Regions from separate parts of the Pseudomonas sp. BR20 genome, predicted to be linked through region 2. Evidence: predicted binding sites of a transcription regulator. Region 2 holds the regulator's gene; the other holds the start of a gene.

Region 1 (4,372 bases), 1.8 Mb from region 2:
CTTCGGGTCCGGCTGGTATTACAGCGGAGAAGGGGAGCAGCAGGCGCTGCGCCTGAGCATCGAGAAGACCACGGCGGGGGTGACGGAGGCTTGGCAGGATGAGCATGCCATGGTGGCGCTGAGTTTCACTGAGTTGCAGGCACTGTTACAGCCGCACTTCGAGGTGCAGGTGTTCGAGCATGACTATGAGCGGATCACGCCCTGGGAGGGCGTGACCGGGAATGCGTTGTTTGTGTGTGTGAAGCGTTAATAAACTGCCGAAGAGTGCTAGTGATGAAACCTCCTTCCCAACGCATCCAACCGCACCGCAATCGGCGGCAACTGCTCGCTGCTCCTGGCCAGCATCTCCACCTCGTCAGCGGTGTTTTGAGCAATGCTCTGCACCGACTGCAACCGCCCCACAATCTCCAGGTTCGCCGAGGTCTGCTCGCGGGTAGTCATCACAATCCGCCCATTCAACTCGTCGATCTGGGTAATGTCGTTACCCACCGCTTGCAGCATTTCCACTGCCAGCTGACTGTCCTCCACACACCGTTCCACGCCCTGGCGGCTGTCGTGCATGGCTTCCACGGCCTGGCGGCTGCCTTGCTGCAGGCCCTCGATGATGGTTTTGATTTCCTGGGTGGACACGGCGGTGCGTTGCGCCAGGCTGCGCACTTCGTCGGCGACGACGGCGAAGCCGCGGCCTTGTTCGCCAGCGCGGGCTGCTTCGATGGCGGCGTTGAGGGCCAGGAGGTTGGTCTGGTTGGCGATGCTGCTGATGACTTCGAGCACGGAGCCGATTTGCTCGGTTTGCGTGGCCAGGCCTTGGACGGTCTGGTTGGTGCCTTCCAGGCGTGAGGCGAGTTGGGTTATTTCGTGCTGGGCGCGGCCGACGCTTTCCTGGCCGCGCAGGATTTGTTTGCTGGCTTTGCCGGCGTGTTCCACCGCTTGTTCGACATGCACGGCGATGTGGCCCATGGCGTCTTCCATGCGTTGCATCGAGCCGGTCATCTGGGTGATTTCCGCCAGTTGGTGCCGCGCACCTTTTTCCAGGGTGCCGCTGGCGCTGGCCAGTTCCTGGCCCAGTTGGCCCAAGCCATGGGAGTCGCGGGCGACACCGTCGATCAGGTGGGTGAGTTGCTGCAGGAAGTGCTCGAAACGCCTTGCAAGGGACACGCGTACCTTGCCTTCACCCTGAGTGCTTTCTCCGGTGAACTGGGACGTGACGGCGAGCATCTTCTCGAGCATTTCCTGGCTCTCGACGGCTTCGGTCTGGCTGTGTACAGCGAGGTAGAGCAGGGCGACGGTTTCCATCACCACGTAGAAGGCGTGGACGAACACCATGGTCCAACCGCCGTGATGCGCCATCACGAATACCGGGAAGCCTTGATGTTGCAAGGCGTGGAACACCACGTGGTGCACGGCAATGGTGAGCGCCGCCACCAGGATCGGCAGCCAGTCTCGATAGAACGTCAGCACTGCCAGCAGCGCGAAAATCCCGAAGTGCGCTTCGATCACGCCTTGTGCCTGGTTGATCTGCAGCGCGGCCATCACCATCAGGCCAGCGCCCAAGGCGCAACGCATCACACGGGTGCCGCTGATGGCTCGATAGAGCGCGGAGAGCACCACGCTGGTGCCACCACCCACGACTATGGCCTGGAGTAACGTGTCGTGCCAGAACGCCAGGCCGAGGGAGAACAGGAACATCAGCCAGATAAGTGCCAGCATGATGCGGTCGGCCTTGCGGTAGTGCTCGAAAAAACGCGTACGGGTGGGCATTCACACTTACTCCATGTGGTCTGGCCGAGACAAAGCGAGGGGCAGGGTGGAGCGAATCAGGTGTTTTTGGTTTTTATTGGATTCAGTGACGCCAAGCGTATATCGGCATCAGGGGACGGGACTTGAGGAACGGCTACCCGGGGTCGGTAGCCGTCTATCGGGTGGCGGTCAGAAGCTGTACTTTGCCGTGACGCCAAAGCTGCGCGGGTTGCCGTAGGTGTCGGTAGAGCCCCAGATCGGGCTGGTGCCGATTGCCGAGTAGTAGGTGCGGTCAAAGATGTTGTTTACGTTCAACTGCAGGTCCAGGTGTTTGTTCACCTGGTAGCCGGCCATGACGTCCGCAACTGCATAGCTGCCTTGTTCCAGGCGATAGGTATTGCTATTGGCGAGGACCACATCGTTGTACATGCGGCTCTGCCAGTAGACGTTGCCACCGATGCGCAGTTTTTCCAGTGGGCCCTGGAAGCGGTAGGAAGTGGTGAGCTTGAACAGGCGCTCCGGGGTGTCGGTGTCGAAGCGCTGGTTGTCGTTGGCCGGCTTGGTGTCCTTGATGTAATGGGCACGGGTGTAGGTGAAACCGCCGCCGACTTGCCAGTTCTCGGTGAGCGCGCCTTGCAGTTCAAGGTCGATACCTTGGCTGCGTACCAGGCCCGAGGCTTCATAGCAGGCAGTGATCGGGCATCCGACCTGGCTGTCTGGCAGCGTTGCGCGGTTTTTCTGGTCGATCTGGAATACGGCCATGCTGGCGTTGAGCGCGCCGTTGAAGTATTCGCCCTTAATACCGACTTCGTAGTTCTCGCCGACGATAGGTTCCAGCGGCTTGTCCGAAAAGTCTCGGCTTGTCTGCGGTGTGAAGATGTCGGTGTAGCTGGCGTAGACCGAATATTGATCATTCAGGTCGTAGATCACACCGGCGTAGCGCGTGAGGTTGCGGGTGACTTTGTAGTCGCCGTCGTCCTGACGGTCATCGTAGTCGTACCAATCCACGCGCGCACCGAGGATCACCTTGAGCGGATCTGCCAGGTTCAGGCGGGTGGTCAGGTACACGCCATCTTGAGTGGTGATGCTGTGGCCTTTGCCATCGCGTACGAAGTCCGGCTTTGCCCCATTGAGCGGGTAGTTGGTGTCGTAGGGGCTGTATTCCTTGGACGTCGCGTCGTAGATGCGCTTGCTGGTGCCGACGACCACCTCATGGGTGCGGCCAAAGGCTTCGACGGGGCCGCTGAAGAAGGTGTCCAGGCCGTACTGTTTGTCGTCCTGGTGGGATTGGTAGGCGGTGCGCGCAAGTGTGGTCTTGTAGCGCGACTGATAGGTACCAGTGAATACGCCGTCCAACTGTGACGACGAACCCGCGACGTGGAGCTTCCAGCCGTTGTCGAAGCGATGTTCGATGTCACCAAATACGGTGTCAATGGTCAGCTTCTTGTTTTCCCAGTCTGAGCCGGGGTTGGTGGAGCGGGGCAGGTTCAGGTGGTGGCCGTCGGTGCCGATGGGCAAGCCCCCCCAGAAGAAGTTGGTCTGGTCCTCCTGGCGCGAGAAGCCCAGGGTAGCGGTGGTGTTTTCGCTGAGGTCGGCTTCACCAATGGCGTAGAACAGGCCGTGGTCGCTTTCTTCCCCGTCGCGGAAACTGTTGGCGTCGCGGTAGGAGCCCACTACGCGGCCGCGCAAGGTGCCGCTGTCATTCAATGCATTGGAGGCGTCGAATTCGCCGCGATAATCGTCCCAACTGCCGGCGGCACCGGTGATCGATACCTGCGGGGTGGCGGTGGGGCGCTTGCGCACAAAGTTGATCGCCGCGGAAGGGTTACCGGCGCCGGTGACCAGGCCTGTGGCGCCACGAATCACCTCCACACGGTCGAACATCGCCAGGTTGGGCTGCACGCTATTGGCGTAGCCGGAATAGGAACTGGGGATACCATCGAACATCATGTTGTCGATGTCGAAGCCACGCGAGCTGTACGTCTGCCGACCAGGGCCGCTGGATTGGCTGAGGAACAGGCCGGGGGTGTTCTTGACCACGTCGTTGACGCTGGTCATGGCCTGGTCGTCCATGCGCTGACGGGTGATGACCGTGACAGCCTGGGGCGTCTCGCGCATCGTCAGTGGGAGCTTGGTGGCGGTGGCCATCTTTCCGGTGGTGTATGACTGCGTACCTTCAGTGGTTTCGCCAAGCTGCTCTTCGCCGGAGATTTGCGTGGCACCCAGTTCAAGGATGGTGGGCGGCGCTTCGGTATCGACGGCGAAGGCCGCTTGTGAAGCAGCCAGACACACCGCCAACGCGATCAAACTGAGTGTAAAACCTTTACCGCCGTGTTGTTGCACAGACATGAACTGAACTCTCCCCGACTGCCGTTCTTGGCAAATAATAAATCTGTTGATAATTATTCGCATTAGTTTGGCAGGTTAAGCTTGCAGGAAAAAGCCTTTGGGGAGAATTAGTTAACGAATTTTTCACATGTTGAGGGCAGGCTTTTAGCCATCACCTGCCGTGTTCAATGTCTTCTTTAGCGCGTTCAATCGCGTTTTGGAATCGCCACCCGACTCGTCGCCTTCACCTCGCGCAACGCCAGGCTCGACTGGATCGACGCAATCCCCAGCTGCCGCCGCAGCA
Region 2 (4,372 bases):
GAATCAACGTGACGCTCACCCTTGCGCAGGATGTCGAACACGTTCTCGGCGATGTGGCAGCACTCCACCAGCTCATGGAGCTGGAGGAAGCCGGCGCCCCCTTTTACAGTATGAAAACCGCGAAAAATTGCATTGAGCAGGTTCGCATCATCCGGGCGGCTTTCCAGCTCGACCAGTTGTTCGGACAGTTGCTCTAAAATTTCGCCGGCCTCTACAAGGAAATCCTGAAGGATCTCTTCATCGGCGCCGAAGCTCATGTGGGTGCTCCTTAGAAGCCTAAACTGGATAACAGGTCATCTACGTCATCCTGACCTGACACAACGTCTTCACGTTTATCGGCATGAATCTGCGGACCTTCACCCTTGGCGAGATGTTTTTGTGGATCTTTTTCAGAGAGGATCGCTTCGCGGTCATGTTCGATGCCGGCAAAACGGTCGACCTGGCCGGCCATGAGTACCAATTTGAGCAGGTTGCTTTCCACTTCGGTGACCAACTGGGTCACACGCTTGATCACCTGACCGGTCAGGTCCTGGTAATCCTGGGCCAGCAGAATGTCATTGAGGTTGCTGGAAACCGTGCGGTTTTCCTGCTCACTGCGTGACAAAAAACCCTCAACCCGACGGGCCAGCTCACGAAACTCTTCTGCACCGACTTCACGGCGCATGAAGCGGCCCCAGTCAACGCTGAGCGCCTGGGCTTCCGTGGCCATGCCGTTGACCAGGGGCGTGGCGTTTTCCACCAGGTCCATGGTGCGGTTGGCCGCCGCCTCAGTCAGCCTGACCACATAGGACAGGCGTTCGGTGGCGTCGGTGATCTGCGAAATCTCTTCGGCCTGGGGCATGTGCGGGTCAATCTGGAAATTGACGATTGCACTGTGCAGCTCGCGTGTGAGCTTGCCCACTTCCTGGTACAGGCCGCGGTCACGGGTCTGGTTAAGCTCATGGATTAACTGCACCGCGTCGCCGAAATGGCCTTTTTCAAGGCTGTCGACCAACTGGTGAGCATGCTTTTTCAGGGTCGACTCAAAGTCGCCCTGTGACGTTTCTTTATGCTCCATAGCTCCCCCGCGATGGCATCAGCCGTGGATGCGTTCGAAGATCTTTTCGATCTTCTCTTTCAAGGCCTGTGCAGTGAATGGTTTAACCACGTAACCGTTGACCCCGGCTTGGGCGGCTTCGATGATCTGTTCACGCTTGGCTTCGGCGGTCACCATCAACACGGGAAGGCTGCGCAATTTTTCGTCGGCACGCACGTGGCGCAACAAGTCGATACCGGTCATGCCCGGCATGTTCCAGTCCGTTACCAGAAAGTCGATGCTCCCGCTGTTGAGGATCGGAATCGCCGTAAGGCCATCATCCGCCTCGACCGTGTTTGTGAACCCCAGGTCACGCAACAGGTTTTTTATGATCCGCCGCATCGTTGAGAAGTCATCAACGATGAGGATTTTCATGTTCTTGTCCAATTCGACCTCCAAGCAGTCTTAAACGCGCCCAGCACCTGGACGCGCCATTTCAATCAACAGGCATACACAACAAGGACTGCCAGGGGCACCACGGGTCGAACCCGCGAAGGCCAATCACCTTCGCGGTATCGCTTTGCAGTGCTCCCCACACTGCCTGTCAGCGCGCTCGCCACTCTCCCAAACGCCCCCGCAAGCGGGCCGCGCACTGGCTGTGCAACTGGCTGACACGCGATTCGCTGACCCCCAGGACCTCACCGATTTCCTTGAGGTTCAGCTCTTCGTCGTAGTACAGCGCCAACACCAACCGCTCACGCTCCGGCAAGTTGGCAATGGCGTCCGCCAACGCCCCCTGGAAACGCTCATCTTCCAGGTCACGCGACGGCTCCATATGCGTGCTCGCGCCGTCCTCATGCAGCCCTTCGTGTTCGCCGTCCTGCAACAGGTCGTCGAAACTGAACAGGCGGCTGCCCAAGGTATCGTTCAAAATCCCGTAATAATCGTCGAGACTCAATTGGAGTTCGGCCGCAACTTCGTGATCTTTAGCGTCGCGACCGGTTTTTGCTTCAATTGCACGAATTGCGTCACTGACCATGCGTGTATTGCGGTGCACCGAACGCGGCGCCCAGTCACCTTTGCGCACTTCGTCGAGCATCGCACCACGGATGCGGATCCCCGCATACGTCTCGAAACTCGCGCCCTTGCTCGCGTCGTACTTGGTCGACACTTCGAGCAGGCCGATCATGCCCGCCTGGATCAGGTCTTCGACCTGGACACTGGCGGGCAGGCGTGCCAGCAGGTGATAGGCAATCCGCTTGACCAGTGGCGCATAGCGCTCGATCAACTCGCCCTGGCTGTCACGGGCAGACTTCTTGTATGCGTTATAGCCGTTCGCTGTCATAGCACCGGTCCTGCGCTCGTCTGATGCACCAATCGCTCGACGAAAAACTCCAGATGCCCCCGAGGGTTGGCAGGCAACGGCCAGGTATCGACCTTCTGGGCAATAGCCTTGAACGCCAATGCGCATTTGGAACGAGGGAACGCTTCGTAGACTGCACGCTGCTTTTGCACAGCCTTGCGCACACACTCGTCGTAGGGAACTGCACCGACGTATTGTAAGGCGACATCGAGAAAGCGATCCGTGACCTTGGTCAACTTGGCGAACAGGTTGCGACCTTCCTGCGGGCTCTGGGCCATGTTGGCCAGGACGCGGAAGCGGTTCATGCCGTAGTCACGGTTAAGTAGTTTGATCAGGGCGTAGGCGTCGGTGATCGAGGTGGGTTCATCGCAGACCACCAGCAAGACTTCCTGCGCCGCGCGCACGAAGCTGACCACGGACTCGCCGATCCCGGCGGCGGTGTCGATCACCAGCACGTCGAGGTTGTCGCCGATGTCACTGAAGGCCTGGATCAGGCCGGCATGCTGCGCCGGGCTCAGGTGCACCATGCTCTGGGTGCCGGAGGCGGCCGGCACGATACGGATCCCGCCAGGGCCCTGGAGCAGCACATCGCGCAGCTCACAGCGCCCCTCGATCACATCGGCAAGGGTGTGTTTAGGCGTCAGTCCCAGCAGAACGTCGACGTTCGCCAGCCCCAGGTCAGCATCCAGCAGCATGACGCGACGGCCAAGCTCTGCCAGGGCCAGGGACAAATTCACTGACACGTTAGTTTTTCCGACGCCACCTTTGCCGCCGGTCACCGCGATCACCTGTACGGGATGCATGCTGCCCATTTTATTTCTTTACCTTGTCTTGCTTAGACGCAGGCTACATGGCTTGGCCGCGTGAATCGCTTGCAGACCATCGATGTAGGTACATTTCACGGTGTTCATCGCGCCTCAACCCACCCGTTTTGCCGGGTTGTGGTAAAGGTCGGCGAACATATCGGCCATCGCTTCCTCGCTAGGCTCTTCTTGCATTTGCACGCTGACGGCGCGGCTGACCAACTGATGACGGCGCGGCAGATGCAAGTCATCCGGGATGCGCGGCCCGTCGGTCAGATAGGCAACCGGTAGTTCATGGCTGATAGCCAGGCTCAACACTTCGCCCAGGCTGGCGGTTTCATCCAGTTTAGTCAGGATGCAACCGGCCAGACCGCAACGCTTGTAGCTATGGTACGCAGCGGTAAGAACCTGTTTCTGGCTGGTGGTTGCAAGCACCAGGTAATTTTTCGATTTGATGCCACGCCCGGCCAGGCTTTCCAGTTGCATGCGCAACGCCGGATCACTGGCTTGCAGGCCGGCGGTATCGATCAGCACCACACGCTTGCGCAGCAGCGGATCGAGCGCGTTGGCCAGAGACTGGCCCGGGTCGACGTGGGTGACCGGCACATTGAGGATGCGGCCCAGGGTCTTGAGCTGTTCCTGGGCGCCGATGCGGTAGCTGTCCATGCTCACCAGCGCGATGTTATTCGCGCCGTACTTGAGCACATAACGCGCCGCCAGCTTGGCCAGGGTGGTGGTCTTGCCCATGCCGGCAGGGCCGACCATGGCAATCACGCCGCCCTCTTCCAGGGGTTCGATTTCCGGGGTGCTGATCATCCGCGCCAGGTGGGCCAGCAACATGCGCCAGGCCTGGCGAGGCTCTTCGATTTCGGTGGTCAGGGCCAGCAGGTCGCGGGACAACGGGCCGGACAGGCCGATGCGTTGCAGGCGGCGCCACAGGTTGGCCTGTTGCGGTTTGCTGCCTTGCAATTGGGTCCAGGCCAGCGAACCCAGTTGCACTTCCAGCAGTTCGCGCAGGCCGTTGAGTTCAAAACGCATCGAGTCGAAGACACGCTGGTCAACTGCGGCGGCCGGGGCTGGCGCAGCAGGACGCGGCGGTTCGATGAACGTTGGCTCAACCAGCGGCTCGGCGGCGGTCAGCGGCAGGCCGGCAAACAACTGGCGATTGGTGGTGGCATCGCTGTCGCCACG

What was found. Region 2 encodes FliA, which starts transcription of late flagellar genes. Its sites were predicted from a motif close to CTAAAGTTTNNNNNNNNNNNGCCGNTAA; they were not measured.
Region 1: a site for FliA is predicted at 1,861-1,888, ahead of ACHPFG_RS14560 (methyl-accepting chemotaxis protein). Genes of this name have one in related genera too.

Annotation. Positions count from the first base shown of each region.
Region 1 covers NZ_CP172012.1:3,148,713-3,153,084, forward strand. The annotation lists gene ACHPFG_RS14555 (class I SAM-dependent DNA methyltransferase) at 1-250, shown strand, start outside; gene ACHPFG_RS14560 (methyl-accepting chemotaxis protein) at 268-1,761, opposite strand; gene ACHPFG_RS14565 (TonB-dependent siderophore receptor) at 1,930-4,089, opposite strand; gene ACHPFG_RS14570 (Lrp/AsnC family transcriptional regulator) at 4,275-4,372, opposite strand, start outside.
Region 2 covers NZ_CP172012.1:4,972,203-4,976,574, forward strand. The annotation lists gene ACHPFG_RS22805 (chemotaxis protein CheA) at 1-257, opposite strand, end outside; gene ACHPFG_RS22810 (protein phosphatase CheZ) at 269-1,057, opposite strand; gene ACHPFG_RS22815 (chemotaxis response regulator CheY) at 1,076-1,450, opposite strand; gene fliA (RNA polymerase sigma factor FliA) at 1,620-2,360, opposite strand; gene fleN (flagellar synthesis regulator FleN) at 2,357-3,190, opposite strand; gene flhF (flagellar biosynthesis protein FlhF) at 3,296-4,372, opposite strand, start outside.